DNA from 2 places in the Mycetocola sp. CAN_C7 genome. Region 1 is predicted to be linked to the other one. Evidence: predicted binding sites of a transcription regulator. Region 1 holds the regulator's gene; the other holds the start of a gene.
The links. Region 1 encodes HrcA, which represses chaperone genes, less so after heat shock. Its sites were predicted from a motif close to TTNGCACTCGNNNNNNNCGAGTGCNAA; they were not measured.

Region 1 (15,667 bases):
CCGCGGCGGAGAGCGCGTCGAGTTCATGGCCACTGATCCCACCCTCAGGGCCGACCACGAGCAGCAGGTCCTTGCCGTCCGGGTCCGGGGCGAGCGCACTGAGCCGATCCGTTGCTGTCGGGTCGAGGAGAAGAACCCGGGATGTCGCGGCCAGCCTTTCAAGGTCCGCGCTCGTCGCGAGTGGACCGACCTCGGGGACGTAGAAGCGGATCGACTGCTTGGACGCTTCCCGCACGATGGTCTCCCACCGGGAACGGCCCTTCTCTTTCTTGGCACCCTCCCAACGGGAGACGCTGCGAGAGGCTGCCCACGGGAGGATCGCTGACACTCCGAGTTCGGTTGCGGCCTGCACGGCCATCTCGTCGCGATCACCCTTCGCGAGAGCCTGCACGAGCACGAGACGGGGCGTGGGCTCCGGCTCGCTCTCGACGGAGGAGATCCGAACGCCGACCGTTCCCGGTTCGGTGGATTCGATCCTGCCCGTCGCGATCAGTCCCCGGCCGTTGCCGATCAGGATCTCGTCACCGACGCGCGACCGGTTCACGGTCACTGCGTGCTTCGCCTCGGCACCGGTGAGGTCGACGAGAGCCCCGACGGTGGTGCCGTCGAGGTCCTCCCGCAGGTAGAGGCTGCTCATGTCAGCCGAGGAAGCGGTCGCGCAGCTTCGAGAACAGTCCCTGCTGGAATGAACCGAGCTGGGCACCCTTCTGATCGCGCCCCGCGGCGAAGGTCTTGATCAGTTCGCGCTCACGGTGGTCGAGGCGGGTGGGGGTGACCACCTGCACGCCGATCCGAAGATCTCCTCGCCCGTTACCGCGCAACTTCGTGACTCCCCGCCCCTTGACGGTGAGCACCTCGGAGCTCTGAACACCCGGCTTCAACTCGACGTCGACGTCACCGTCGAGGGCGTTGATGGTTGTCGTGACGCCGAGGATGGCATCCGTCATCGGCACGTCGAGGGTGCAGAGCAGATCGTCGCCGTTGCGGCTGAACCGATCGTCGCTGCGCACCTTGATCTCGAGGTAGAGGTCGCCGTGCGGGCCGCCGGCCGGACCGATCTCGCCGCTGCCCGGCATCTGCAGGCGGAGTCCGGTGTCGACTCCCGCCGGGATATCGACGGGAACCGTACGGCGATCGCGCACGCGCCCCTGACCCTGGCAGGTGACGCACGGGTTGGGGATGACCGTCCCGTACCCGCGGCAGGTGCCGCACGGGGTCGAGGTCATGACGTTGCCGAGAAGCGAGCGGACGGCGCGCTGGATCGAGCCGGTACCGCGGCAGATGTCGCACGTGATCGGCGAGGTGCCCGGCTGGCAGCAGGATCCCTGGCAGGTGTCACAGAGAACCGCGGTGTCGACCTCGAGGTCGCGATGGGTGCCGAAGATGACTTCGGCGAGGTCCACCTCGACCCGCAGGAGCGCGTCCTGGCCGCGTTCACGACGCGATTTGGGTCCGCGTTGCTGCTGACCGCCGAAGAAGGTGTCGAAGATGTCGCCGAACCCGCCGAACCCGCCGCCCATTCCGCCGGATCCGCCCATGTCGTACTGCTGGCGCTGTTTGGCGTCGCTGAGCACGTCGTATGCGTGGGTGACTTCCTTGAACCGTTCGGATGCCTCTGCACCGGGATTCACATCGGGGTGCAGCTCGCGCGCGAGGCGTCGATACGCCTTCTTGATCTCGTCTGTGGTCGCTTCGCGCGACACTCCGAGAACTTCATAATGGTCAGCCACTCAAGGCCTTTCGTCGTGGGGTCGTCGTTGTGCTCGGGAAACGACCGGGGGGATGGTGAGCTGTGCCGAGTCCAGCAGGTCAGTTGTCGCCGAGCTGGTGCGACAGGTATCGCGCGACCGCTCGGACGGCTGCAAGATTGTTGGAGTAATCCATTCTCGTCGGTCCGAGCACGCCGAGTCTGGCAAGTTCGCCAGCAGAGGAACGATAGTTGCTCGCGATGATCGAGGTTTCCCCGAGCCCGAACGACGCGTTCTCCCGGCCGATCGACGCCGATACCCCGTTCAGATCGACCGCCATCTCGCCGAACAACCGCAGAAGCACCACCTGTTGTTCGAGGGCCTCGAGCACCGGGTAGATGCTTCCGGTGAAGTCGTCCTCCGTGCGGGCGAGGTTTGCGGCTCCGGCCATGACGAGTTTGTCGTGCCGGTACTCGTCGAACTGTTCGGCCAGGGCGTGGGTGACTCGGGCGACGAGCAGTTCGTCTTCCTGCTCGGATTCGGTGCGAATGGCGTCGAGGATCGCCGAAGATGCGTCGACGTTCGTTCCACCCAGTCTCGCATTGAGCCGACCCTTCAAGCGCTCCAGGCGTGGGGCGTCGACCGGATGTTCGATCTCGACAACGCGCTGCTCCACCCGCCCGGTGTCGGTGATGAGCACGGTCAGCAGACGGTGTTCGGTCAGGCCGACGAGCTCGACATGACGAACCTGCGCCCGGGCGAAGGAGGGATACTGCACGATCGCCACCTGGTTCGTGATCTGCGACAGCAGACGCACGGTTCGCAGGAGAACGTCATCCAGTCCGACCGACTGGCCGAGGAACGTTTCGATGGCTTCCCGCTGCGCCGGCGACAGTGGTTTGCGATCGGCGAGCTGATCGACGAAGAGGCGGTAGCCCTTGTCTGTCGGCACCCGTCCGGACGACGTGTGAGGAGCAGAGATGAGTTCTTCCTCTTCGAGCTGCGCCATGTCGTTGCGGATCGTCGCGGCGGAGACGCCGAATGAATGCCGCTCGACGATGGCTTTCGACCCGACGGGCTCACGGCTGGCGACATAGTCCTGCACGATAACGCGGAGGACTTCGAGGCTTCTCTCGGAAACCATGTGCCCCTCCTCCCGCTGAACCGGCCTCGAACCTTTGGCACTCCAAGACCCTGAGTGCCAATTCTAGCGCGCGCCTCGCGGGGGAGGTAATTGCCGAACGCCCTGAACAGCAGTACTTTTAGCTCAAGCCCGCCACGACAGTTCCTCAGCAGGAACGCGTATGGACGGGCGCACAGTGCATCAGCGCCACCGATCGAAAGGCTTGGCCATGACCGACCCCAACGCGCAACCCCCGGTTGATCCCGCCCAGAACCAGCCGCAGCAGGCGCCCCAGCCACCGCAGCAGCCCCAGGCACCGCAGCAGCCATACGGTGGCCAGCCGCAGCAGCCGTATGGCGGTCAGCAGCCGCAGCAGCCCTATGGCGGTCAGCAGCCGCACCAGGGCCAACAGGCTCCCTACCAGGGGCAGCAGCCGCCCTATGGCCAGCAGCAGTATGGCCAACAGCCTCAGCCCGGCCAGCAGCCTCCCCAGTACGGCTACCAGGGGCAGCAGCAGGCAGGAGCACCGCTCACGCAGGCAGAAGACAAGCAGTGGGCGTCGTTCGCTCACTTCGGTGGCGCACTCGGTGCGTTCCTCGGCGCCGGAACCGCTGGGTGGATCGCTCCGCTCATCATTTTCCTGGTGTTCAAGGACCGCGGACCGTTCACTCGCCAGGAGGCGAAGGAATCCCTGAACTTCCAGCTCACCGTGACGATCTTCGTTGTCGGACTCTACATCGTCGGCACGATCCTCGCCTTCGTGCTCATCGGCTTCCTGCTCTACCCGCTGGCCTGGATCGTCGGAGTACTCGGAATCATCTTCGGCATCATCGGCGGCGTCAAGGTCAACAACGGCGAGGCGTACCGCTACTTCTTCGCCTTCCGGATGGTGAAGTAAGCAACCGACCGGTTCATTCGGTCAGCCTGCGGACGACCGCGTCCGCGAGAAGCCGCCCGCGCAGGGTCAGTTCCACTGTTCCGCGCAGGGCGGCTTCGGCGTTCACGAGCTCGTCTGCGATCAGTCCCGCCACAGCCGTCCTGGCTTCTGCGGCGAGCGATGGGATTGCGATCCCCTCCCGCGTCCTGGCCTCGAGGAGAACCCGTTCGAGTTCCCTGGTCGAGGCATCGAGCGTCTCACGTCCGGCTCCGGGTGACAGGCCCTCGCTCATCCTGGCGGCATACGCAGCCGGATGCTTCACGTTCCACCACCGCACACCCCCGATGTGGCTGTGCGCCCCAGGCCCGATTCCCCACCAGTCCTGGCTACGCCAGTAGGCGAGGTTGTGACGCGAACGGAACTCGGCCCCCTTCGCCCAGTTGCTGACCTCGTACCAGTCGAACCCTGCGGCCGCGAGCCGTGCGTCGACGAGCTCGTACATATCGGCCTGCAGGTCTTCATCCGGTCGGGCGACGAGGCCTGACCGGATCTGACGTGCCAGTTTCGTGCCGTCCTCGACGATGAGCGAGTACGCCGACAGATGGTCGGGATGGGTGCTGAGCGCCGCATCGACGGATGCCGACCAGTCGTCGATGCTCTCCCCCGGTGTTCCGTAGATCAGGTCGACACTGACCTGTAGTCCTGCCCGCCGTGCCCAGTCGACGACGAGAGGCACCCGATCGGGATCGTGGGTGCGTTCGAGAGTGGCGAGCACGTGGGGAACGGCTGACTGCATCCCGAACGAGACACGCGTGAATCCTGCGTCCGCGAGGGTCGCCAAGTACTCGGCGTCGACGGAGTCCGGGTTCGCCTCCGTGGTGACTTCGGCTCCCGCGGCGATGCCGATCGAGTCGCGAACGGAATCGAGCATCCGCACCAGGTCGGTCGCCGGCAGGAGGGTCGGGGTGCCTCCGCCGAAGAACACGGTGCCTGCGGGTCGGTCGGAGAACCCGGTGGCGCGGAGGGTGGCACCGGCGAAAGCGACCTCGGCTGCGGCCTCCGACGCGTAATCCGACTGTTTCGCCCCACGCAGCTCGGTGGCCGTGTAGGTGTTGAAATCGCAGTAGCCGCACCGCACCCGGCAGAAAGGAACGTGCAGATAGACCGACAGCATCCGATCCGATGCGCCGTCGAGTACGGATGCCGGAAGGGCGCCATCGAGGGGCGCCGGGTCGGCGATGGGCTGGGGCCCGGCCATCAGGGAGACCGGAAGGGGATGCGGTTCACGTCAGGCCGTCGGGGTCGACCACAGCGGCGAGAGGGAGCGCAGGAATGCGGTGGTGAATTTCTTGCGCCTGGCCTTCACCAGTGGCGGGACGAGGCGGTAGAGCAGGGAGACGGATCGCGTGAACGAGCGCACCTCGAACCAGACGGAGTCGTCGTCGCGTCGCTCGACCCGGAACGACTCCTCGCCGCTCACGCGGTGGGCGCCGACGGTCCCGTACGCGAAGGACACCGATGTGGGTTCCTCGACGACGTAGACGATCCGCACCCGTTCGTCCATCCGGAACGCCCCGACATGCCCGCGGAGACGGGCCGTGGACCCCGACGCCACATATGGCGTGCCGTCGGCCGCGAACCGTTGCTCGCCGGACACGGCGATGGGTTCGAGGGCTGTTCCGTCTTCGGCGTATCGGATCCCGCCGTATCGCTGTCCGGCCTCGGCCTTGACCTCGAGAACGTCGAGTCCTGCACCGCGAAGCACGTCCCAGCTCAGCAGGGATGCGGTCGCCGACTCGAAACGCTCGACCCCGCTGCCGAGCCTGATGGACGCCTCATACGGTGTGAAGCCGCGCGGCGGGTAGGTCATCAGGTCGTGGGCCTGTGTCGCCCCGACCGCCGCATAGTCGACGGGCTGGTCTTCGAAGTTGCTCCGGCGCATCCGCTTACTTCTTGTCTTTCGTCTCGGTCTCCCCGGACAGTGCGGCGATGAACGCCTCCTGGGGGACCTCGACCCTGCCGACCATCTTCATACGCTTCTTGCCCTCTTTCTGCTTCTCGAGCAGTTTGCGCTTGCGGCTGATGTCGCCGCCGTAGCACTTGGCGAGAACGTCCTTGCGCATGGCGCGGACCGATTCCCTGGCGATGATCCTGGCCCCGATGGCAGCCTGGATCGGCACCTCGAACTGCTGCCGAGGGATGAGTTTCTTCAGACGTTCGGTCATCAGCAGGCCGTATGCATAGGCTTTTTCGCGGTGCACGATCGCACTGAACGCGTCGACCTGTTCACCCTGCAACAGGATGTCGACCTTGACGAGGTCGGCGCTCTGCGAACCGGACGGCTCGTAGTCGAGTGATGCGTAACCCTGGGTGCGGCTCTTGAGATGATCGAAGAAGTCGAAGACGATCTCGCCGAGAGGCATCGTGTAGCGCAGCTCGACCCGGTCTTCACCGAAGTATTCCATGCCGAGCAGGGTTCCTCGCCTGCCCTGGCAGAGTTCCATGATCGTGCCGACGTAATCCTTCGGCGAGAGGATGCCGACCTTCACCATCGGCTCCTCAACCGACGCGATCTTGCCGCCGGGGAACTCGCTCGGGTTCGTCACCGTGATGATCTTCTTGTCGTCGGTGGTGACTTCGTAGGTGACGCTCGGTGCCGTGGCGATGAGGTCGAGGTTGAATTCGCGCTCGAGACGTTCGGTGACGATCTCGAGGTGCAGAAGTCCGAGGAAGCCGCACCGGAACCCGAACCCGAGGGCGACGGATGTCTCCGGCTCGTAGTTGAGCGACGCGTCAGACAACTTGAGCTTGTCGAGGGCGTCGCGGAGCACCGGGTAGTCGCTGCCGTCGATCGGGTACAGACCGGAGAACACCATCGGTTTCGGGTCGGTGTAACCGGGAAGCGCCTGGGTCGACGGCTTCGTCGCGGTGGTGACCGTGTCTCCGACCTTCGACTGGCGCACGTCCTTCACCCCGGTGATGAGGTACCCGACCTCGCCGACACCGAGGCCTTTCGTCGGGGCGGGCTCAGGCGAGCTGACCCCGATTTCGAGCAATTCGTGAACGGCCCGTGTCGACATCATCTGGATGCGTTCGCGCGGGCTGAGGTGGCCGTCGATCATCCGGACGTAGGTGATGACGCCCCGGTAGGTGTCGTAGACCGAGTCGAAGATCATGGCGCGCGTCGGTGCGTTGGGGTCGCCGACCGGGTTCGGAATCTTCTGCACGACGCGGTCGAGGAGCTCCTCGACGCCGACGCCGGTCTTCCCCGACACCTTCAGAACGTCTTCGGGTCGACCGCCGATGAGATTCGCCAGTTCCTTGGCGTACTTCTCCGGGTCGGCGGCCGGAAGGTCGATCTTGTTGAGGACGGGGATGATCTCCAGGTCGTTCTCCATCGCCAGGTACAGGTTCGCGAGCGTCTGCGCTTCGATCCCCTGGGCGGCGTCGACAAGGAGGATCGCGCCCTCACACGCGGCGAGCGATCGGGACACCTCGTAGGTGAAGTCGACGTGGCCGGGGGTGTCGATCATGTTGAGCGCGTAGGTCTGGCCATCGAGCTCCCACGGCATCCGCACGGCCTGGCTCTTGATGGTGATGCCGCGTTCGCGTTCGATGTCCATCCGGTCGAGATACTGCGCGCGCATGTCGCGATCGGAGACGGCCCCCGTGACGGAGAGCATCCGGTCGGCGAGCGTCGACTTGCCGTGGTCGATGTGCGCGATGATGCAGAAGTTGCGGATGAACGATGGGTCGGTAGCGGCAGGCTCGAGTGCCTTCGCAGCTTTGGGGCTCACGCGTTCCTCAGGGTTTGTTGCTCGATGGGAATGGACTAACTCCCTATTGTCCCACGAACCGCAAGTGAGGTGATCCTGCGGTGCAGGCAACGGATGCCGTACATCCGTTCATCCGTCCCGAACGAGGGCGGTGTGGGCGCATAGCCGCAGCTTGTGACGGATGAAGGGGCCGCGAGTCGGGCGGCATCCGAACCACCCCCAGCCGCAGTTCGCGGTTCGCTCGCGACAGATTTCAGAGAATGCCCCAGAGGCTGGTATCGTTGCTCCTTGACTTGCGTGTGGGTCGCCCCGCACGATTTTCGCCGCAAAGCGCCCTCTCTCGCCCAGCGGCACTCCCATTCGAACACAACGGAAGCGTATAAACGTGGCAAACATTAAGTCGCAGATCAAGCGAATCGGCACCAACAAGAAGGCAACGGAGCGCAACAAGGCGATCAAGAGCCAGCTCCGCACCGTCGTCCGCCAGGCCCGCGAGGCCATCGTCGCCGGCGACAAGGTCAAGGCAGAGGCAACTCTCAAGACCGCCGCGAAGAAGCTCGACAAGGCCGTGAGCAAGGGCGTCATCCACCAGAACCAGGCAGCGAACCGCAAGTCGGCTCTCGCCAAGAAGGTCGCTGCACTCTAAGCAGCACGTCTTTTCACACAGGGCTCCGCTACTGCGGGGCCTTTTGTGTACCCCGATGCTCCCTCGACGGCCGATGCCGACGGCACCGTTTCGATCAGCGACCGCGCCCGGCCACGGTGTGGATCATTCGCTCCAGAGCGTAAACCGGGTCGCGCCCGCCACCCTTGACGTTCGCGTCGGTTTCAGCGAGCATCTGGATGCACCGCCCGAGGCCCTGATCGGTCCAGCCCGAAAGATCACGGCGTGCGCGGTCCACCTGCCAGGGTGCCAGACCGAACTGCCGTGCGAGGTCACCGGACGACCCGCGCCCGCCCTGGATCTTCGCCATCGTCCGGAGTTTGCTCGCGAACGCGGCGACGATCGGCACCGGGTCTGCTCCCGAGTCGAGGGCGTGGCGCAGTCCGACAAGGGCTTCGGCGTACCGGCCGGCGATCGCGGCGTCCGCCACCGCGAAAGCGTTGGTCTCCACCCGCCCGCCGTAGTAGCGGTCGACCGTGGCTTCGGTGATTTCTGAACCGCTGTCGGCGATGAGCTGGGCGCAGGCGCCGGCGAGCTCAGCGAGATCGTCTGCGAAGGCCGAAACCACCGCGCGAAGTGCCGCCGGCCGGATCGGCTTGCCCGCTGTCTTGAACTCGGCCGCCGCGAAATCGTACTTCTCGGACTCCTTCTTCAACTCGGCGCAGACCACCTCTATGGCGGATGCCTTGCTGGCCCGGACCGCATCGAGGAGCTTCTTGCCCCGGACTCCCCCGGCATGCCGCAGAACGACGTATGCGCCCTCGGCAGGCGACTCCAGGTAGGCGAGCGCTTCGGCCATGAATGAATCGGAGCACTTCTCGACGTTGGTCACCCGGATCAGCCGCGGCTCGCCGAACAGAGAGGGGCTTGCGAGGGTGATCAGCTCGCCGGGTGCATAGCTGTCGGCTTCGATGTCGTTCACCTCGAGGCTGGGATCTTCGGCTTTGAGGTAGTCGCGGAGCAACCGGATGGCCCGGTCGGCGAGGAAACCCTGGGTGCCCGAGACGAGGACGACGGGGGCCGGGCGAACGGAGTTCCAGCCCAGTTGGGGAATAGCGACCTTCGACGCCGCCTTCGCGGTGGTCGTACCACGCGCAGCTGCCACGGTTCACCTACCTTCCTCGACAAGACTACCGGTGACCTCCGACCCTCCTCAGCAGGCCCGTTCCGTCCAGACAGCCGGTTCCGATGCGGTTCCTCCGACCACGACGAGCCCGCACCGGTCGGTCCTGAAGGGCGTGGTGCCCACCTCGGCGAGCACGGCAAGGATCGAAGGGGTCGGATGCCCGTACCCGTTCTCTGCCCCGACCGACACGATCCCGATCCGGGCGGCAGCAGCCTCGTAGATACCCGGACTTTGATCGGCGGACCCGTGGTGGGCGACCTTCACGAGATCGACAGGACCACCGAGCCGGTGGCCGGCGACGATGCGGGCCTGTTCCCGTCCGCCGAGATCGCCGAGGAAGAGACCGCGGATGCCATCGGGGTGGTCCGGTTCGATAACGAGTGTCACGCTCGCCGCGTTCCCCTCCCAGAGCGAAGCGGATCGCGGCGGCGGCCAGAGCACCCGCCAGCCCGCGGCGCCCAACCGGCCCTCATCGCCGGAACTGACTCCTCGGACGACGGCACCGCCAGCAGCCAGCTCGGCGAGCATCCGTTCGTCTGCGGCGTTTTGTGGCGGGCCGGTGAGTACCTCGGCTGCGCGGCCGATCACGGCTCGCACCCCTCCGACGTGGTCGAGATCGAAGTGGGTGAGCACGAGCAGGTCGAGCCGGTCGATCGACAGCAGCTCCAGGCACTCCGCGACCGGGGCAGGCTCCGCGCCGGTGTCGATGAGCGCAACCGCCCCTGCGCTCCGCACCACGATCGCATCGCCCTGGCCGACATCGCAGGCGGCAAGGCTCCAGTCGTCCGGCATCGCCAGAGACGGCCCGATGCGCTGTGCGGCGAGAGTTCCCGCGTAGCCGCCTGTCGCGAGCACCAGCCCGGCCAGGCAGCACCCGGCGAGGAACCGCTTCCCGCGTTTCAGGGCAACGCCCCCGGCGACGGCGACCACGGTGAGCGCGGCGAGGCTGATCGCCCCTGCTGCTCCGGGAAGCCACGGCAGGGACGGGTTCGGTAGCGAGTGCACCGTTGTGGCGATTCCGGCGATCCAGCTGGCCGGGAGCCAGCCGAGCCACAGCAGAAGCCCGGCCAATGGTCCGCTGACGGGAAGCAGGATGCACCCCGCGAGTCCCAGGAGCGTCGCGAGCGGGGCCGCTGGCGCCGCCAGCAGATTCGCGGGGACGCCGAAGACCGGGAGCGCCGGGTTGAGGAGGATGAGCACCGGCTGGCAGGCGATCTGCGCCGCCATCGGCAGGGCGAATGCCGCAGCCAACCAGCGGGGCAGCACAGCGGAGAGCAAGCGGGTCAGCGGGCGGGTGAGTAGCAGCAGCCCGGCGGTGGCGAGGGCAGAGAGCACGAAGCCGTAGCTGCGTGACAGCCACGGGTCGGCGACCACGACCACGAGGACGACCAGGCTCAGAACGGGCAGCCCGGCGTGAGGTCGGCCGGCGCCGAGCGCGATCAGCACGGCGAGGGCCATGAGTGCGGCCCGAACCACGCTCGGCTCCGGTGTGACCAGCACGACGAACAGTCCGAGACCGACCAGGGCGCCGCTGATCCGTGCCGCCCGGGATGCTCCGCACACCGACAGCAGGCCGACGAGCACCGCCACGATGACCGCACAGTTCGCCCCGGACACTGCGGTGAGGTGGCTCAACGAACTCGATTTCATGGCATCGTCGAGTGAGGCACTCACCGCAGTGGTGTCACCGACTGCGAGGCCGGGTATCAGCGAGCCGCCGTTCCCCGGCAGGGAGGCCGCCGCCGAGACGAAACCTGCCCGCAGGTCCCGCGCCCAGGCCAGATAGCACGGGGGGCCTGACAGCACGGATACCGGTCGACTGGCGAAGAGAAGCACGGCGGCGCCGTCGCCGGGGTCGGTCAGTCGAGGAACGGCCACTACCTCGACGGCACTGCCGATGGCCACCGGTCGCTCGTCGTCGACCGTCGCGAAAACGAGTGCGGGTACCGCCGTGCGCCACCGTTGCTCCCCGATGCTCAGGGTGGTGAGAGTCCCGCGAATTCGTTGGGCAGTGCCGTCCTCGTCGTTTTCCCCGGCGCCGCCGGACCGGTCCCATACCGAACGACCGCCCCGTTCCTCGATCACCGACTTCTCGGTCACGTCCAGGATCACCGTCACGGTCCGCCCCGCGTCTGACGCCTCGACGAGCGGATGCGGTGTGCGGGCATCCGCCCTGGCGGCGACGGCCGTCGCAGCGAGCGCGGTCCCGAGAAGCGCCAGAGCGACGAGGGCCAGGCGGAGTGAGCTCACTTCGGCACTCGGATCATCGCGCCGGCTCGACCGCTGTCGGAGCACCACGACGCCGGTACACGCAGCCGCCGCGAAGAACGCCGCCACCGCGGTACCAGCCGCAGCACCTGGAATGCCGACCAGCACGACAGCTGTCAGCCATGCTGATCCGGCCGAAAGTACGATCCGGAGCGCGGGTGTCATACCGTGACCAGGTCGCGGAGGCCTTCGAAGGTCTTGTCGCCAATACCCGCCACCCCGAGGAGATCGTCGACACTCGTGAAACCCCCGTTTTCATCTCGCCAGGCGATGATGCGCTCGGCCATGGCCGGACCGATCCGCGGAAGAGTCTCGAGTTCTGAGCTGGTCGCCGTGTTGAGATTCACCTGTGCCCCTTCGCCGCCAGGAGCGGCCTCGCCGGGCGGAGGCGCGGCACCACGGACAGGGACAAGAATCTGTTCGCCGTCGCTGAGAAATCGCGCCAGGTTCACGGCCTGAGGGTCGGCTTCAGCGGTGTATCCCCCCGCAGCGGCGATGGCGTCGACCACGCGATCACCGTCCCGGAACCGGTAGACCCCTGGACTCGAGACGGCACCAAGGACATGGATGTACACGACGGCACCCGATGGTGCACTCGCCGTGGCGGTCGGTGTTCCTGAATCAGGCAGGGTGGTCACCTGTCCTGCCCCTCCGGAGAGGGTCACGACCACAGCGGCGACGAGTCCGCCGAGAAGCAGCAGCACGAGCGCTCCGACGCCGAGACGGATGCCGGACGAACGGCGCGACGCGAAAGGCAGACGCTCGGCGACACGGCTTCCGGGCGACCGCGCAGGGGCATGCCTGGCCATGTCGCCCAGCTAACCGTTCAGAAGGGCCCGCCGAGCGGTGGGGCGTCGAACTGGGGAGAGCGCACGAAGCGCCCGCCCCTGTGCAGGGACGGGCGCCGGCGTCACGCTGGATGTTACGGCTTCGTTGCGATACTCACGACCCGTGGGGGACGCACGACGACGTTGACGACCGACCGGTCCCCGATCGTCCGCTGGACGGCGGCGGATGCGCGGGCGAGTGCTTCGAGTTCGTCTGATCCGATCTTCGGCGAAACCTCGAGCCGGTCGCGTACCTTGCCGTCGACCTGCACGACACAGGTCACTGATTCCTCCACGAGGAGTGTCGGGTCCGCCTTGCGCCAGAGCACGTGCGCAACGGTGGGCTCGTAACCGAGCTGGTGCCACATGTCTTCAGCCGTGTACGGCGCGAACAGGTTGAGGGCGACTGCGGTGACTTCCGCTGCCTCGCGCACCGCAGCATCCGCAGGCCCTGCACCGGTGTCGATGACCTTTCTCGTGGTGTTCACGAGTTCCATCAGCCGGGCGATGACGACATTGAACTTGAACGATTCGACCAGGCCGGGTGCATCGGCGAGGAATCGGTGCGTGGCCCGGCGCAGCGCAGCATCCCCGGTCTTCCACACCACGTCAGGGGCGCTCGTGACATCGTGGGCGACGCGCCAGGCTCGTGCGAGGAATTTCGCGGACCCGGCCGGGGACACATCTGCCCAGTCGATATCGTCTTCGGGCGGTCCGGCGAAGACCAGCGTGACCCGAAGCGCGTCCGCACCGTACTGCTCGAGCTCGCTGGCGAACTCGACGAGGTTGCCCCGGCTCTTCGACATCTTCGAACCGTCCATGAGCACCATGCCCTGGTTGAGCAAGGAGGTGAACGGTTCGGTGAAACCGAGGTGACCGAGGTCGTAGAGCACCTTGGTGATGAAGCGCGAATAGAGCAGGTGCAGGATGGCGTGCTCGACACCGCCGACGTACTGGTCGACCGGAGCCCATTTGTCGGCCTGGCGCGGGTCGAACGCCATGGTGTCGGACTGCGGGTTCAGGTACCGCAGGTAGTACCAGGAGCTGTCGACGAAGGTGTCCATCGTGTCGGAGTCGCGCTTCGCCGCCGCCCCGCAGCGCGGGCACGGCACGTTGATCCAGTCCTCGGCGGCTCCGAGCGGGCTGGTCCCCTTCGGCTGCAGGTCGAGGCCATCAGCCGGCGGCAGCTGAACGGGGAGCTGGTCCTCTGGCACAGGAACTTCGCCGCACACGGTGCAGTGGATGATCGGAATCGGGGCGCCCCAGTAACGCTGCCGTGAGATCAGCCAGTCGCGCAGGCGGTAGTTCTTGGCAGGCGTGCCGAATCCGGATGCTTTCAGCGCATCGGTGATCTTCGCGATCGCCGTGTTCTTGCTCAGCCCGTTGAACGGCCCTGAATTGATCAGACGGCCGGGTCCGACCAGTGCCTCGCCGGTGTCTGCGGGGTTGGTGAGTGGCAGGTCGTCTGGCAGTTCGCCGTCGACGAGGACCGGGATGGCACCGGTCACCGGCTGGTTGGTGTCGACCACCACACGCACAGGAAGATCGAATGCCCGGGCGAAGTCGAGGTCGCGCTGGTCGTGCGCAGGCACTGCCATGATCGCGCCGTGCCCGTAATCGGCGAGAACGTAGTCGGAGACCCAGATCGGGAGGCGTTCGCCGTTGAGCGGGTTGGTCGCGTAGCGACCGAGGAATACACCGGTCTTCTCGCGTTCGGTGCTCAGCCGGTCCATGTCGGTCTCACCCTTGACCCGGTCGAGGTACTCGGTGAACGCCGCCTTGATCTCGTCCGACGTGTCCTCGACGAGCTCGGCCGCCAGCTCGGAGTCGGCGGCGACGACCATGAACGTCACGCCGTACAGCGTGTCAGGGCGCGTCGTGTACACGGGAACCGGTTCCGCCCTGCCCTCGATGACGAAGTTGACGTCAGCACCCGTCGAGCGCCCGACCCAGTTGCGCTGCATACTCACGACCTTGGTCGGCCAGGCGCCTTCGAGCTGTTTGAGGTCGTCGATGAGCCGGTCGGCGTAATCGGTGATCCGGAAGTACCACTGCGTCAACTTCTTCTTGGTGACGAGGTTGCCGCAGCGCTCACAATGACCGTCGACAACCTGCTCGTTCGCGAGCACTGTCTGGTCGAACGGACACCAGTTGACGGCACTGGCCTTGCGGTAGGCGAGGCCCTTCTCGAACAGCTGGAGGAACAGCCACTGGGTCCAGCGGTAATACTCCGGGTCGGAGGTGTGGATCTCACGGTCCCAGTCGAACGACGGCGCATAGGTCCGAAAGCTGGACTTCTGCTGGGCGATGTTGTCGTAGGTCCAGCCACGAGGGTCGACACCGCGCTTGATGGCTGCGTTCTCGGCCGGCAGACCGAACGAATCCCAGCCGATCGGGTGGAGCACGTTGAAGCCCTGCTGGCGCCAGTATCGCGCAACGACGTCACCGAGACCGAACGCCTCAGCGTGCCCCATGTGCAGGTCGCCCGACGGATAAGGGAACATGTCGAGCACGTACTTGCGGGGGCGTTTGTCGGCCTGGTCGCTCGTCGCGAACGGCTTCATCCGGTCCCAGACCGGCAGCCACTTCTCCTGGATGGCGGCGAAATCGTACTTCTGACCGGCCTGGTTCTGCTCGTTCGACACGTGACTCTCATTCATCAGGGGGAAGACAGGTGGGGCGCTTTCCGAGCCACCCGAGGTCCAAGGATCTAGCCTACTCACTGTTCCACGACGCCCAGCGCGGCGAGAAGTGCGGCCGCCTTGATCCGCGTTTCCTCGATCTCTTCCGCGGCAACCGAGAGAGCAGTGATGCCTCCGCCCGTGCCGACGGATGCTCCCGTCCCGTCGATCAGGATGCTGCGGATGACCATGGCGAGATCGACGGCGCCGTCAGCACCGAGGTAGCCGAACGCCCCCGAATACACGCCGCGCGGGCCGGCCTCGAGGCGATCGAGGATGGTCATCGCCGAGAGCTTGGGCGCCCCGGTCATCGACCCTGCCGGGAATGCGGATTCGACGGCATCCACCCCGCTGATACCGGGAGCCAGTGAAGCGGTCACCGTGCTGACCAGCTGGTGGACCTGTGCATAGCTCTCGACCGCGAGGAGCTGTGTGACACTGACACTCCCGGTCACGGCGACGCGGCCGAGATCGTTTCGCATCAGGTCGACGATCATGAGGTTCTCGGCGCGCTCCTTCTCACTACCGAGCAGCTCCGCCTCCAGCGCCGAGTCCGCCTCGGGTGTCGATCCGCGAGGCCTGGTCCCCTTGATCGGCCGCGTGGTGACGGCGCCGTCAGGGCTGACCGTGAGGAACT
Region 2 (15,667 bases), on a different contig from region 1:
TCACCGAGCGAAGCAGTGTCGAGGCCCGGGAGCGTTCCCTTGGCGCCCGTGAGGGTGCCTGCCGGGAAATCGGCCGAGTAGTCAGCGAGGTTGCCGTCGACGAAGTACAGGTTCTCTGCCGGGTAACCGGAGAGAGCAGGAACGATCGTCTTCGTCTCCTCGAACGCGATCAGGGCGATCGCGTCGGGGTTGGCCGCTGTCAGCGCGCTGATCTGCGCGTCGAACGAGGTGTCACCGGTGTTGTATGACTGCTCCTCGACGACCTCGCCGCCAGCTGCCTCGAACGCTTCAGTGGTGAACTGGGCGAGGCCGGTTCCGTATGAGTCGTTCAGGTAGAGGATGCCAAGGGTTTCCTTGCCGTCTTCGGCGATGAGGTTACCGAGGACCTCGCCCTGCAGAACGTCGCTGGGAGCTGTTCGCCAGAACAGTCCGTTGTCGTCCCACGTGGTGAAGTCGGCCGACGTGTTCGCCGGGGAGAAGTTGATGACGCCTGCACCGGTGACCTCGTCGATGAACAGCTTCGTGACACCACTGGATGCCGCACCGATGATGGCCGAGACACCCGCCTGGAGCAGTCGCGGAACCTCGGTGGCGTATGCCTTGTTGTCGGTGTCGCCTGAGTCGCCGTACTCGACATCGATCTCGATGCCAAGGTCAGCGTCGTTGATCTCCTTGGCGGCGAGTCCGACACCTGCTTCTTCGGGCGGGCCGAGGAATGCCAGGTTTCCGGTCTGGGGCAGCTGCGTTCCGATCTTGAGGGTCAGGTCGCCTGCTGGCGGCTCGTTGCCCCCGCCGTCGCCTCCGCCTGGGGCCGAGCATCCGGTGAGAACCAGCGCGCTGGCTCCGAGGAATGCAAGCCCACTGAGAGTGGCTGTGCGGGTGCGTGAGCGGGAGGCCGTAGCCCGGGTGAAAACGCCCATGTTGCTCCTTGCTGTGTGTCGTATCCAAAGGACAGTGCTCTGTACTGTCGTTGTGCCAACCTATTCGAGCAACCGTCGGCGAACAATACATCCGGGTTACATCCGTGTAACAGGGGCGCAATCGTTACAGTCCGTGATCTTTTCCCGCGATCAGAGCCGCGACTGAGACGTTTTATTGCGCCGGAGCGCCGAGCGTCGCGCGCTGGCCGCCATATCGACCATCAGAACGACGAGGGCGATCCAGACCAGTCCGAACCCGATCCAGCGTTCGATCGGCATCTCTTCACGCAGCACCAGCACTCCGACGAGAAACTGAATGACCGGAGCGAAGAACTGGATGAACCCCATCCAGACGAGCGGAAGCCGTCTCGATGCCGAAGCGAAGAACAGCAGGGGAACGGCGGTGACGACCCCGGTACCGATGAGAAGTGCCGTGTGCCATGGCCCGATGGTGCCGATCGTCAGGCCGCTGGTGACTCCGACGATGACGAGTTGCACGACGGCCACCGGCAACAGCCACGCCGTTTCGAGTGTGAGCCCGGCGACGGCATCCACTCGCTGACCGACCCGCTTCTTGATGTAGCCGTAGAAGCCGAACGAGAAGGCGAGGATGAGGGCGATCCAAGGCACGCCGTTCGCACCGATGGCGAGGACGAGAACGGCGACGATGCTGATGCCGACCGAGATCCACTGGATCAGGCGCAACCGTTCGCGCAGGAAGAAGACGCCGAGGAACACGGTGACGATCGGATTGATGAAGTAGCCGAGCGCCGCCTCGACCACCTGGTCGCTGAGCACGCCGTAGACGTAGGTCTGCCAGTTGACGAAGATCAATGCGCCGGCGAGCGCCATGGTGAAACTGATCCGCGGGGTGAGGAACAGCCGGATGAACGGCTTCCACGCCCGGGTGACGGTGAGCAGGAGGGCGCAGAAGATCAGGGAGAAGATCACCCGGGCGGCGACCAGCTCGAACGGCCCCGTTGGCGCCAGGAGCAGGAAGTAGAGCGGCAGGCCACCCCAGAGGGTATATGCGGTCACAGCGGATGCCAGTCCCGCGCGATTCAGACGGGCGGGTTCCTGGTCGGCTGCGACCGCGACACCGCCGGTAACGACATCGAGATCGGCGGGGTCAGAGGCGGCAGGCACCCGTCGATGCTACTCGCTGTGCCCCATGCTCCCGTCGGTTAAACGGACGAATCCCGGATGGTTTCCGCCATCCGGGATTCGTTCGCGTAAAACGTGCGGTCCTTAGCGGACCACCACAGCGAGAACGTCGCGAGCCGAGAGAACCAGGTAGTCCTGGCCGTCGAACTTCACTTCGGTTCCGCCGTACTTGGAGTAGATGACCTTGTCGCCGACGGCGACGTCGAGCGGAACGCGGTTGCCGTTGTCGTCGATGCGGCCGGGGCCTACTGCTTCGACGACGCCCTCCTGGGGCTTCTCCTTGGCGGTGTCAGGGATGACGAGACCTGAAGCAGTTGTCTGCTCGGCGTCGACCTGCTTGATGACGATGCGATCCTCGAGCGGCTTGATGGAGACCGACACGGTTGACCTCTTTCTGAACTAAGACTTGAGTTAGCACCCTCACATCGAGAGTGCTAACGCCAGTCTAGGCATCCGCTGGCACTCTCGCAACGTGAGTGCCAATCGGGCGACCGCCGGGGTGGCAGCGCTTGGTAGGTTTGCGGGATGGAAAGAGCCGAGCTCCTCGCGTTGCTGACACCGGACGGCCTGACCCTCCTCGACGATGTCTCCGGTTCCGACACCGGCGGAGACCCCGTCGCCGCCGTGTCCCGGCTCCGTGCGGCCGGCCACTCCCCCGCCCTCGTCGCTGCCGTCCTCACCCAGGCTCGCCTGCGAGTGAAGGCACGTTCCAAGTTCGGGGACTTCGCATCGCGGATGCTGTTCACCGAAGCCGGTCTCGAACAGGCGACCAGGCTGCGCGTCGCCGCGCTCCACGCCGGCCGTTTCGAGCGCGCCGGACTCACGAACGTCGCCGACCTCGGCTGCGGGATCGGCGGGGACGCCATGGCGTTCGCTGCACTGGGGCTCCAGGTCACCGCCGTCGATGTGGACGAGGTGACCGCGACGGTGGCGAGCTACAACCTCGCCCCGTTCGAATCGTCGAGCGTCGAGCATCGGGCGGCGGAAGACGTCGATCTGACCCGATTCGACGCTCTCTATTTCGACCCGGCGAGACGCACGGCCGGCCACGCCAACACGTCGCGGCTGACCAGGTACGCCGATTACACCCCCTCACTCGACCTGGTCTTCGAGGCCGCAGCGACCCGGCCGACCGGGGTCAAGCTCGGGCCCGGCTTTGACCGCGACCTGATCCCCGATGAGGCCGAAGCGCAGTGGGTAAGCGTCGACGGGCAGGTGGTCGAGCTCGGGCTCTGGTTCGGCGCACTCGCCCGGATCGGCATCCGGCGGTCTGCCCTCGTTCTCGATGCTGCCGGAAGTCACGAGATGCACGCAGCGGCAGACAGTGAGGACGTCGACGGCGGCCCGCTCGGCGCGTATCTCTGGGAGCCGGACGGCGCTGTGATTCGGGCGCGGCTGATCGGCGATGTCGCGCGCTCGCTCGACGCCCGCATGCTCAGCGACGGCATCGCATACCTGACCGGCGACAGGGAGGGGACGACTCCGTTCGCGACCGGGTTCCGGGTGCTCGAGCGTTTCGCGCTCGACGAACGAACGCTCAAGCGCGAACTCCGCTCACGCGGAATCGGCACGCTCGAGGTCAAGAAACGCGGAGCAGACATCGACCCGGCGGCGTTCCGCACCCGCATGGGTCTCAAGGGCCCGAACAGCGCCACTCTCGTGCTCACGCGGGTCGATGGAAGGCACGCCGCTCTGCTCTGCGAACGGCTGTGACAATCCCTGTCACGCCCGGGGGCCGCGTCGCAACCCCCTCGACAGCGGATCGTGCCCGTGATGGGCTGAGGACCCATCCACTACGAGAGAGAAGGATGCCCCATGGCTACCGTCCACTCCGATATCGACGTCTCAGTACCGATCTCCACCGCTTACAACCAGTGGACCCAGTTCGAGTCGTTCCCACAGTTCCTCAGCGGCATCGACGAGGTCGTCCAGACCACGGACACCTCGACCCACTGGAAGGTCTCCATCGCCGGGATCAACCGCGAGTTCGACGCCGAGATCACCGAGCAGAACCCCGACGAGCGGATCGCCTGGAAGAGCACGGGCGGCGAAGACCACGCCGGTGTCGTCACCTTCCACCGCCTCAGCGACGCCGAGACCCGCATCTCTGTGCAGCTCGACTGGAAGCCACAGGGCCTCGTCGAAAAGGCCGGCGCCCTGCTGCAGGTCGACGACATCCAGATCGGTCACGACCTCAAGAAGTTCAAGAAACTGATCGAGTCGAACGGCTTCGAAACCGGCGCATGGCGAGGCAACGTCGACCGGGAGCCGGACGCGACCGGTCGCTGACCACTGGTCTCAGGCCGGGTCGGATGCTCCCTGCGGGGTGTCCCACCCGGCCTGAGGCGTTTCACAGGTGCCACGGAAGACGTACTGAGACGGGAGCTTGCGCTCGTGGCTCGACCAGTCGATCGCTGGGCGCCGTTGCTCGGGCGGAAGATAGCCGAGCCGGTAGACCGCCATGAGTTCGAGGCTGTCGGGAACCTGCAGGAGGGCCTCGATCTTCGCCCAGTTGCCAGGCACCTCCATGGGGAACGACACGAACTGGATGCCCATCCCGAGTTCCGCGGTGGCCAGCCACACGTTCTCCATCGCCGCGCCCATGCTGAACACCGAGTAGAACGACGAGAGCTCCCCCGGCCGATACTCCGCCCGGTCGAGCATCACTCCGATCAGCAGGGGTGACCCTGCCACGAGTTTGCGGTTTTCTTCGCCGAGCTTCTGCGGAACTCGCATCGTGTTCATGAGTTTCTGGCCGCGCGAGGTGAAGACCTGGCTCGTGAACGGCCGCAGGGCGGCGGGCAGACGATCGAAGAGCATCCCGTCACGTCTCGTCGCCATCTCTTCGGCGCTGAATCGGAAGTACGGTTTGTAGCGCTCGAAGAACGTGCCGTTCGACATGGCTTCGGTCATGCTCTCACCACTGATCGCAGCGATCTGTTCGATGGTCGATTTTTCTTCGACGATCACGAAGCGCCACGGCTGGCTGTTCAACTGCGACGGTGCACGGCCGGCGAGTTCCATGAGGAGCCGCTGGTGCTCTTCGCTGACCGGGTCGGGGAGAAACGGACCGTTGGTCGTTTTCCTTCGACGAACGACGTCGAGAAATTCCACGTGCTACCTCCAGGCTTTGATGAGGCTCGCCACGAAGAACGGTGCGGCGCTGAGAGCCGTTCCGATGTGCCGACGCGAGTGCGAGCTGATGGCGGGAATGAGGATGAGCGGAACCGCGGCGGGGAGCAGCAGCCAGCCGGCCCGGTTGCGGCTCCAGAACAGCGAGCTGGTTGCCGCGCCGGCCAGCGTCGCGGTGGAAATGTACAGGGCATGGTGCACCCAGTGAGCTCGCCCTGTCGTGAGCGTTCCCGTGGCGACGGCTGTACCGAGAACGCAGTTCGCCAGGTAACTGGTGGTGGCGGCCGTGAACAGCACGGCGGGTTTCACGGGCACGACGGACTCTTCGCTACGACGCGGTCAGCGCGAGCCAGGTGACCACGCTGTACACCAGCCAGCCGACAGAGAGGACAAGGCCGACGAAGCCGGTGACGATGGCGGCGAGCGCAGTCCCTGCGGCCTGGGGCTCACGCGCTCTGGCAAGGAATCCGAGCACGATTGCGACGATGGCAAGCGGAAGAGTCCAGCCGAAGATGATGCCACCGATGACGCCGATGACGCCGAGCACCAGACCCGTTGTTGCCCTCCTCGACGCGGGTTTCGCTGGAGCAGCGGCGGCGAGCGGCGGCATCCCGTAGGTCTGGGCGTAGCCCGGGGCGGACGCCGCCGGCGGCTGGCCGTACGCCGCCGGAGCCTGCGAGCCGTACTGCGGCGGAGCCTGCTGCCCGGAAGGCGGCGGGGCCTGCTGCCCCTGCGTGCCGAATGCGGGCGGAGTCTGGTAACCGGAGGCCGGGGGAACCTGGTAGCCGGAGGCCGGTGGAGCCTGTCTGGCCTGCGGCGGCGGTGCCTGCTGGCCGTACTGCGGCGGAGCCTGCTGGCCACTCTGCGGCGGAGCCTGCTGGCCGGAGGCCGGAGGGCGCTGCTGGCCGGAAGCCGGCGGTGACTGCTGGCCATACCGCGGCGGAGCCTGCTGGCCGTACCGCGGCGGAGCCTGCTGACCGGCTGCTGGCTGGGGGTGCTGACCGAATCCGGGGTTGCTCGGCGGCGCGAAGCTGGACGAGGACGGCCCGGAGGGCTGGGGCACAGGCGACGGGGGGCCGGAGGACGGGGGCACAGGCGGCGCATGCCTGGCCTGGCCGTAGGGGTTGGGTGGCGGGCTGGCTGTGCCGGAGTATCCGGTGTTTCCTCTCGGCCGTTCTCCACTCGACTCGCTGCCGGCCGGTCGTTCACTCTCAGCCGGGGATACGATCCCGGTGGGAGGCGTCGTTTCGTCTGGGGAGCGTGGCGCGTCGGGGTGCACAGGACTCTCGGCCTGCGGTGGAAGCGGGGGACGCGCTGGGAGGTTCTCGGGAAGCCCGGAATTCGACATGACTGAAACACTACCCCGGAGGCGAACCCGGAGGCCGCTCCCCCGTCGGTCGAGCGACCGCGCGTTGCCAGTGACGCCTCAGCGCACCTGGATCTCGGTCACCGGCAGCGTCGAATCCGCCGAAAAATTCAGGGTGGACGGTTCGTGCCCTGCCATGATGAGTTGCGCTCCGAGTTCGGCGATCATCGCGCCGTTGTCGGTGCAGAGCGAGAGCGGTGGGATGCGGAGGGCAACGCCAGCGGCCGCGGCCCGCTGGGTTGCGAGTTCTCTCACCCGCGCGTTCGCGACGACTCCTCCTCCGAGGAGTAGTCGGGGAACACCGTGGTCAGCGCACGCTGCGAGTGCTTTCGTCAGCAGGACGTCGGCGACCGCTTCACGGAAACTGGCCGCGACATCCGCCACCGGCACTTCGTTGCCGAGGTCTTCCTGCTTCTCGACCCATCGGGCGACCGCGGTCTTGAGCCCGGAGAAGGAGAAGTCGTAGCGATGGCGGACGAGGTCCTTCGGAAGACTGAGCCCGCGCGGAAAACGGATCGCTGTCGGATCGCCGGTCGCGGCGAGCCTGTCGATCTCCGGGCCGCCCGGGTACGGAAGCCCGAGCAGGCGGGCGACCTTGTCGAATGCTTCACCGGCCGCGTCGTCGATGGTCTCGCCGAGCAGTTCGACGTCGCTGACGAGGTCACGGACGAGCAGGAGTGACGTGTGACCGCCGGACACGAGGAGGGCGATCGTCGGGTAGTCGAACGGGGTCCCTGATTCGTCGAGGATGTCGGCGCCGACGTGACCGACGAGGTGATTCACGGCGTAGATCGGCTTGTCGAGCGCAACCGCAAGAGCCTTTGCTGCACCGACCCCGACCATGAGCGCACCGGACAGGCCGGGCCCGCTGGTCACAGCGATGGCATCGAGTTCATCGAGGGTCACCCCTGCCTCATCGACGGCTGCGTTCAGCGCCGGAAGGAGCGCTTCGAGGTGGGCGCGCGCTGCGACCTCGGGTACGACGCCGCCGTACCGCGCATGCTGATCCATCGACGATGCGATGGTGTTGCTGAGGAGTGTCTTCCCACGGACGATGCCGATTCCGGTCTCGTCGCACGAGGTCTCGATGCCGAGAACGAGCGGGGCACCACTGTGTGTTCCCGGTGCGCTCATGAGACACCCACCGCTGGCCCCTGACGGGTGAGTTCGAGCTTCATGACGATCGCATCGACGTCATCGGGCTGGTAGTACCCCGGACGCACGCCGATCGACTCGAATCCGAGTGAGCGATAGAGCGCCTGCGCGCCGTCGTTGTCTGCCCTGACCTCGAGGAAGACTTCGCGAACACCCTCGGCCCTCGCGGTCCGGAGCATGGCGTGCATCAGCACCCGCCCGAGCCCCATCCGCCTCACATCCGGCGCAACCGCGAGCGTCTGGATGTCGGCTTCCGTTGCCAGCTGCGGTGCCAGCATCCCGCCGTAGCCCTGCACGATGTCTGGCGCGCCGAGCGCCGTCGCCACCACGTAATGGGTGTGAGCCGATTCGAGTTCGCTGCGCATCGCAGATTCGGACCAGGCGTCTGTCGCGAAGACGGAATTCTCGATCTGCATGATGTGGGACAGGTCGGAGACGGTGGCAGCGCGCAGTTTCCAGGTCATCCCGTCACCCGCTTCCTGGTCGACATGCTCACGTCAGGCGAGCGAAGGTAGAGCGGTTCGTCGGCGGCGAAGGACGCCCCGGCCGCCCAGGTGAGTTCGGCGAGCATCCCCAGTGCGCCGGACGAGACCCCGACGGCGTCGAGACGCACCGCTGACGCGACCGGCACGTCGTCGGGCCTGGCGAGCCCGGGGCCGGTGATACGGACCGGCAGACCGCTCGGGTCCGCGCCCGAATATGCCGACCAGTAGAGCTCGCGCCTGCGGGCATCTGTGGTGAGAAGGAGATCTCCGCTGTTTCCCTCGCGATACCAGGCGAAGGCGATGGCGTCGTGGCTGACGAGAGGCACAACGGGTTTTCCTGCGCCGAACGCGAAGGCGCGGGCCGCCGCGATACCGATGCGGAGTCCGGTGAACGGGCCAGGACCCATCCCGCACGCCACCGCAGACAGGTCGCCCACCTCGACGCCTGCGTCGGCAATGGCATCCCTGAGAAGCGCCCCGACGACCTCGGCATGGCCCATCGTGTCGGCGACGCTGAGTTCTGAGAGGATCCCGCCGTCGCGATCCACGACGGCAACGGACGTGCCGATGGAGGAATCGATGGCGAGAAGCACGGATCAAGCCTACGCGGTCGCCGGCGTGGGCTTGATCCTCCGAGAGAGGACCGGTTCTCTCAGCGCCGGCAGTCGCGGAGCGACGAACCGGCAGACGGACTGGTCAGGACCCGTGGCGGAAAATGCGGACGCGACGCGGCTCATCGGTCACGTCGCTGTCGGCGGCATCCGTCCCAGCGGACTCGGACGCTCCTGTTGGACGCTCGATTTCGACGTCGAGCCAGGCCGATGCCACGGCGTCGATGAGGCTCCGCCCCCACTCGACGATGACGACGCTGCCGGCGAAGTCGATGTCGAGATCGTCGAGCTCGATCGGTTCGCTCAGCCGGTAGGCGTCGACGTGTACGAGCGGAGGTCCGCCGACGAGGCTGGGGTGGGTGCGGGCGAGCACGAAGGTCGGGCTGGTGACCGGCCCGCGGACGCCAAGCCCCTCGCCGATTCCCCTCGTCAGTGTCGTCTTGCCCGCGCCAAGCGGTCCGGTGAGCACGAGCAGGTCACCGGCAGTGAGATCGCGGCCCAGTCGCACCCCGAAGTCATGCATGTCGTCTGCGGTGTGAATCACAACGTCGACCGGGGAGTCGATCACACCGGATACCGCCTCTGCACACGGGAGCCGATGCGTGTCACGATCTCGTAGTTGATCGTCCCCGCCGCCGTCGCCCAGTCGCTGGCGGAGGCCACACCGACAGCCGGGTCCCCGAAGACGACGACCTCGTCGCCGACAGCGACGGCACAGTTGCCGACATCGACGACGAACTGATCCATGGCGATCCTGCCTGCGACCCGGAAGTGGTGGCCGCCGATCGACACGATCCCTGCCCCTGATGCCTGGCGCGGGATGCCGTCAGCGTACCCGAGCGGGACGAGCACAAGGGTCGACTCGTCCGTCGTGCGGTAGGTGTAGTCGTACGACACGCCACTTCCTGCGGCGACCCGCCGTACGGCGGCGACCTGGGCGGACAGTGTCATCACCGGCGTGAGCCCGAGAGCGGCAGAGCTCCGGTCGTCGAACGGCGACAGGCCGTACATGCCGATGCCGATCCGCACGGTGTTGAAGCGGGTGTCAGGCATGTCGATCGCCGCCGCCGTCGCTGCGAGGTGGACGAGGTCGGGTGTCAGCCCTGCGGCGTCGGCGAGCGCGAGCCCGCGGGTGAAGACCCCGAGCGCCGCCCTGTCATCCGTCGCTGAGGCGTTCGACAGATGCGAGAAGATCCCCCGCACCGCGATCTTCCCCGCGCGTTCGAGTTCACTGGCGTGGGCGAACGTGGCCTCCCAGTCGGCTTCGGCTATGCCGTTGCGGCTGAGGCCGGTGTCGAGCTTGAGGTGGACCTGCGCGGTGGCAGGTCCTGCGGCATCCGCGATCTCGGCGAGCTGCGCCGCCGAAGACACACCGAGGTCGATGGATCCGGCGAGAGCAGCGGCGAAGTCTGCTCCAGCAGGGTGGAGCCAGCAGAGAAGGGGCGCGTCGATCCCCGCTGCGCGCAACGCGAGTGCTTCGTCGATGTCTGCGGTCCCGAGCCAGTCCGCTCCTCCGGCAAGTGCTGCGCGCGCGACCGGGACGGCGCCGTGACCGTAGGCGTCTGCCTTCACCACGGCGATGACGTGCGGCGTCCCGATTATCGCGCGCAGGTGCCGGATGTTCGCGGTCACCGCGTCGAGGTCGATCTGCGCCTGCCGGAAGCCGGTCATGACCCTCCCGCCTGTGCGTCTGCCCGCTCAGCGACGACGAAAGCAATCGCAGCCCCTGCGTCGTGACTCATCGACAGGTGGAGCGACGTGATGCCGCGGGCGGCGACGACGTCGGCGGTCTGCCCGCTGAGGTCGAACCGGGGGTCGCCCTCAGCGCTGTTCGACACCGTGATGTCGAGCCAGCGCACGCCGTCTGAGCTTCCGAGCGCCTTGATGAGCGCCTCTTTTGCGGCGAAGCGGCCGGCCAGGGAGCGCAGCGGCTTGTCCCGTTCGCTCTCGGCGAACAGGCGATCGCGAAGCTTCGGGGTTCGATCGACCGCGCGCTCGAATCGCGCGAGGTCGACGAGGTCAACTCCGATGCCGACGATCACACTGCTCTCCTCTCCCTCACGGGAGTGCGACGATGCCTACTCGACCGTGCTACTCGACCGTGCTACTCGACCGTGACGGACTTCGCCAGGTTGCGCGGCTGATCGACGTCGAGGCCCTTGGCGCTGGCCAGCTCCATCGCGAAGATCTGCAACGGGATGACGGCGAGCAGCGGCTCGAACAGCGGCGCGGCCAGCGGGATGCGGATGACCACGTCGGTGAACGGGAGCACCGATGCGTCTCCCTCTTCCGCGATCGCGATCACCTTGGCGCCGCGGGCGCGGATCTCCTGGATGTTCGACACGACCTTCGAATGGATGGTCGCCGAGCCGCGTGGGCTCGGCACGACGACGAAGACCGGCTGTCCGGGCTCGATCAGGGCGATCGGACCGTGCTTGAGCTCACCTGCTGCGAAACCCTCGGCGTGAATGTACGCGAGTTCCTTGAGCTTGAGCGCTCCTTCGAGCGCGATCGGGAATCCGACGTGGCGACCGAGGAAGAGCACGGCGCGGGAGTCGCTCATCCAGCGTGCCAGCTGGGTGACGACATCCTTCTCACCCAGGATCGTCCGGATCTTCGCGGGGATGTCGAGAAGCTCGCGGGACTGCTCGGCGAGCACAGCGGGCGCCTGGGCGCCACGGACGCGAGCGAGGTGGAGCGCGAAGAGGTAGAGCGCCGTGATCTGCGCGACGAACGCCTTCGTCGACGCCACGGCGACCTCTGGTCCTGCGTGGGTGTAGACGACGGCATCGGACTCACGGGGAATCGTTGCACCCTGCGTGTTGCAGATCGACAGGGTCTTCGCCCCGGCGTCACTCGCGTACTTCACGGCCATGAGGGTGTCCATCGTCTCGCCTGACTGGCTGATCGACACGACGAGCGTCTGCGGGGTGATGACGGGCTCACGGTAACGGAACTCGTGGCTGAGCTCGACGTCGACCGGGATGCCTGCCCACTTCTCCAGGGCGTACTTTCCGACCTGCCCGGCGTACGACGCCGTTCCGCACGCCACGACGACGATGCGGTTGATGTCGGCGAACAGCTCGTCGAGACCGCTGAGCTCGGGGATGACGACCTGGCCGTCTGCGTCGATGCGACCGCGCAGGGTGTTGGCGACGGCATCCGGTTCCTCGTCGATCTCCTTGGCCATGAAGCTGGACCAGCCACCCTTCTCGGCAGCGCTGGCATCCCACTGGATCTCGAACGGCTCGACTTCGACGGCTGCGCCGAAGAAGTCGGTGACGTCGACGGCGTCAGGGGTGATCGAGACGATCTGGTCCTGGCCGATGGCGAGGGCCTTGTGGGTGTACTCGACGAACGCGGCGACGTCAGACGCGAGGAAGTTCTCACCGTCTCCGAGTCCGATCACGAGCGGAGAGTTGCGGCGGGCACCGACGACTACTCCCGGTTCGTTCTCGTGCACGGCGAGGAGGGTGAACGCGCCCTCGAGGCGGGCGACGACGCGCTGGAAGGCTTCGCGCAGGTTCTGGGTCTCGCGGTATTCCCTGCCGAGGAGCACGGCGGCGACCTCGGAGTCGGTCTCGCTGATGAAGCTGAAGCCGTCAGCGAGCAGTTCTTTCTTCAGCGGCGCGAAGTTCTCGATGATGCCGTTGTGGATGAGTGCGAGCTTGCCGTCGTCGCCGAGGTGCGGGTGGGCGTTCTGGTCGGTGGGGGCACCGTGGGTCGCCCACCTGGTGTGGCCGATGCCGGTGTGGCTGACCTGCATGGCGCTCGCTTTCACGTCGCCGGCGAGCACGGCGAGCTTGCCGGCACGCTTGCGGGTGCGCATCGCGCCCGATTCGTCGATGACGGCGACACCGGCGGAGTCATAGCCGCGATACTCCAGTCGACCGAGACCGCTGAGAAGGACATTGATGCTGTCGTTGTTGCCAACGTAACCGACGATTCCACACATGGGCTCAACGATACCGGCAATAGACTGGGAACCTATGTCCGACCCCTCCTCCGTCGCTGCGTCGCACAGCCAGTCGACCCCCTTCGTCGAAATCGACCGATCGGACTGGGCACGACTCGCCCCGACGACACAGTTGCCGCTGACGGATGCCGAAGTGTTCCAGTTGCGCGGGCTCGGCGACAGGCTCGACCTCAACGAGGTCGCCGAGGTCTATCTCCCTCTCAGCCGCCTCCTCAGCCTGTACGTGGCCAACGCGAAGCGACTGCACGATTCGACGAGCTCGTTCCTCGGCGAGAAGACCGAGCGCACGCCGTTCGTCATCGGTGTCGCCGGGTCGGTGGCCGTCGGCAAGTCGACGGTTGCCAGGTTGCTCCGTGAACTGATGTCTCGCTGGCCGGACACCCCGAGGGTCGAGCTGATCACGACCGACGGATTCCTCTACCCCAACGCGGAACTTCAGCGGCGGGGAATCATGGAGCGAAAAGGGTTCCCCGAGTCGTACGACCGGCGAGCCCTCCTTCGTTTCGTGAGTGAGGTGAAGAGCGGCGCGGGCGAGGTGCGGGCTCCGTTCTACTCCCACCTCAGGTACGACATCGTCCCTGACGCCCAGGTGGTCGTCAGGCGCCCCGATGTCCTCATCGTCGAGGGCCTCAACGTTCTGCAGCCGGCGGGGAACGGCCACCGCCTGACGGTGAGTGACCTCTTCGACTTCAGCATCTACGTCGACGCCCGCACATCGGACATCGCCTCCTGGTACGAAGAGCGTTTCATGGCGCTGCAGCGCGGTGCGTTCACCAATCCGAACTCGTTCTTCAACGTCTATGCCTCGTTCTCCGAAGACGAGGCGCGTGACAAGGCGCGGTTCTACTGGCGCGAGGTGAACGAACCGAACCTGCGTGAGAACATCCGTCCGACCCGCGCGCGGGCGAAACTCGTACTGAAGAAGGCGGCGGACCACACCGTGAGCCAGGTCCTGCTCCGCAAGGTCTGAGCGCCGCGCGTGGTGCAATGCTGAAGGGCGCGAGTGCTGCAGAAAGGCCCTGCGGTCCCGAGTGGGACGGCAGGGCCTTCTTCACGCTGTTCAGACGGCCAGGCGTTCCCGGACGACATCCGCGAGGGCGTGTGCGAGCCGGTCTGCGGTCGGCTGGTCGGCCGCCTCGACCATGACACGCACGAGCTGCTCGGTGCCGCTGGGGCGCAGCAGCACGCGGCCGGTGTCGCCCAGCTCGGCTTCAGCGGCGCGCACCGCTTCGGCGAGGACCTCGTCGGTGTGGATGCCCGTGCGATCGACATCCCGGACGTTCACGAGGATCTGGGGGTACACATCCATGACGCTTGCGAGCTCTGCCGCCGTCTTCTTCGTCCTGGCCATCTCGCTGACGAGGTGAAGGCCGGTGAGGATGCCGTCGCCGGTCGTCGCGTACTCGCTCATGATCACGTGGCCGGACTGTTCCCCACCGAGGGCGAAACCGCCCTTGTTCATGGCCTCGAGGACATATCGGTCACCGACCTTGGTCTGCACCATTGAAATGCCGTGTTCTTCCATCGCGATGCGCAACCCGAGGTTGCTCATCACCGTGGCGACGAGGGTGTCGTCCGTGAGGTGTCCGCGCTCCTTCATCGACACGGCCAGGATCGCCATGATCTGGTCACCATCGATGACATTGCCGGCCGCATCGACGGCCAGGCAGCGGTCGGCGTCGCCGTCGTGGGCGATTCCGATGTCTGCCTTGTGCTCGCGAACGGCCTCGGCGAGCAGGTCGAGGTGGGTCGATCCGACGCCGTCGTTGATGTTCATGCCATCGGGATCGTTGCCGATGATGGTGAGCTTCGCTCCGGCATCCCTGAACACTTCAGGGGAAACGCCGGCAGCAGCACCGTGCGCACAGTCGAGCACGACGTGCAGCCCGTCGAGGGAGTGAGGCAGGCTCCCGAGGAGGTGGAGGACGTAGCGGTCCTCCGCATCGGCGAATCGCCGGATGCGACCGACCCCTGCCCCGGTCGGGGCGAGCTTGGGTTCGGTCAGGTACGACTCGATGCGTTCCTCGACCTCGTCGGGGAGTTTGCGTCCGCCGCGAGCGAAGATCTTGATGCCGTTGTCTGGCGCGGGGTTGTGGCTCGCCGAGATCATCACACCGAAGTCCGCATCGATATCGGCAATGAGGAACGCCGCAGCGGGGGTCGGGATGACGCCGGCGTCGAGCACGTCGACACCGCTCGAAGCGAGTCCGGCGGCGACGGCGGCAGCGAGGAACTCACCGGAGACACGGGGGTCGCGCGCGAGAACGGCGACGGGCCGCTTACCGGCGGCGCGGCGGGCCTCAGCACTTCGGCCCTGCCCAAGCACCACTGCGGTGGCTTGGGCAAGGCCGAGAGCGAGGTCTGCCGTCAGGTCGGAGTTCGCGAGACCGCGAACTCCGTCAGTACCAAACAGACGAGGCATGGAAAACAGTCCAGGACCGGAGCGCGGTTAGCGCTTCGAGAACTGAGGTGCCTTACGTGCCTTCTTGAGTCCAGCCTTCTTGCGCTCCTTGACGCGAGCGTCACGGGAGAGGAAGCCGGCCTTCTTGAGCGTTGCGCGGTTGTTCTCTTCGTCGATCTGGTTGAGCGCACGGGCGATGCCGAGGCGCAGTGCACCGGCCTGGCCGGACGGGCCACCACCGGAGATCCGTGCAATGACGTCGTAGCCGCCGGCGAGGTCGAGAACCGTGAACGGGTCGTTGATCAGCTGCTGGTGCAGCTTGTTCGGGAAGTAGTCGGCAAGCTCACGGCCGTTGACCGTGATGGTGCCTGAACCGGGAACGAGGCGCACGCGGGCGATGGCCTGCTTGCGACGTCCGACGGCTGCGCCGGGAACGCTGAGGGCCGGACGGGCCGCC

Region 2: groES (co-chaperone GroES) is a predicted target of HrcA. The motif match lies at 2,541-2,567, and genes of this name have one in related genera.

Annotation. Positions count from the first base shown of each region.
Region 1 is NZ_JADOUY010000002.1:479,344-495,010, forward strand. It holds gene IWX78_RS05970 (16S rRNA (uracil(1498)-N(3))-methyltransferase) at 1-637, opposite strand, end outside; gene dnaJ (molecular chaperone DnaJ) at 639-1,730, opposite strand; gene hrcA (heat-inducible transcriptional repressor HrcA) at 1,810-2,832, opposite strand; gene IWX78_RS05985 (DUF4870 domain-containing protein) at 3,041-3,709, shown strand; gene hemW (radical SAM family heme chaperone HemW) at 3,723-4,946, opposite strand; gene IWX78_RS05995 (DUF1990 family protein) at 4,977-5,630, opposite strand; gene lepA (translation elongation factor 4) at 5,635-7,485, opposite strand; gene rpsT (30S ribosomal protein S20) at 7,850-8,110, shown strand; gene holA (DNA polymerase III subunit delta) at 8,205-9,233, opposite strand; gene IWX78_RS06015 (ComEC/Rec2 family competence protein) at 9,282-11,504, opposite strand; gene IWX78_RS06020 (helix-hairpin-helix domain-containing protein) at 11,684-12,331, opposite strand; gene leuS (leucine--tRNA ligase) at 12,445-15,009, opposite strand; gene IWX78_RS06030 (anthranilate synthase component I family protein) at 15,069-15,667, opposite strand, start outside.
Region 2 is NZ_JADOUY010000004.1:129,960-145,626, reverse strand. It holds gene IWX78_RS10100 (ABC transporter substrate-binding protein) at 1-920, opposite strand, end outside; gene rarD (EamA family transporter RarD) at 1,071-2,066, opposite strand; gene groES (co-chaperone GroES) at 2,169-2,465, opposite strand; gene IWX78_RS10085 (class I SAM-dependent methyltransferase) at 2,610-3,797, shown strand; gene IWX78_RS10080 (SRPBCC family protein) at 3,900-4,373, shown strand; gene IWX78_RS10075 (nitroreductase family protein) at 4,383-5,198, opposite strand; gene IWX78_RS10070 (hypothetical protein) at 5,202-5,531, opposite strand; gene IWX78_RS10065 (hypothetical protein) at 5,545-6,564, opposite strand; gene tsaD (tRNA (adenosine(37)-N6)-threonylcarbamoyltransferase complex transferase subunit TsaD) at 6,643-7,716, opposite strand; gene rimI (ribosomal protein S18-alanine N-acetyltransferase) at 7,713-8,201, opposite strand; gene tsaB (tRNA (adenosine(37)-N6)-threonylcarbamoyltransferase complex dimerization subunit type 1 TsaB) at 8,198-8,815, opposite strand; gene tsaE (tRNA (adenosine(37)-N6)-threonylcarbamoyltransferase complex ATPase subunit type 1 TsaE) at 8,919-9,401, opposite strand; gene alr (alanine racemase) at 9,398-10,504, opposite strand; gene IWX78_RS10035 (holo-ACP synthase) at 10,501-10,875, opposite strand; gene glmS (glutamine--fructose-6-phosphate transaminase (isomerizing)) at 10,938-12,788, opposite strand; gene coaA (type I pantothenate kinase) at 12,823-13,779, shown strand; gene glmM (phosphoglucosamine mutase) at 13,870-15,231, opposite strand; gene rpsI (30S ribosomal protein S9) at 15,259-15,667, opposite strand, start outside.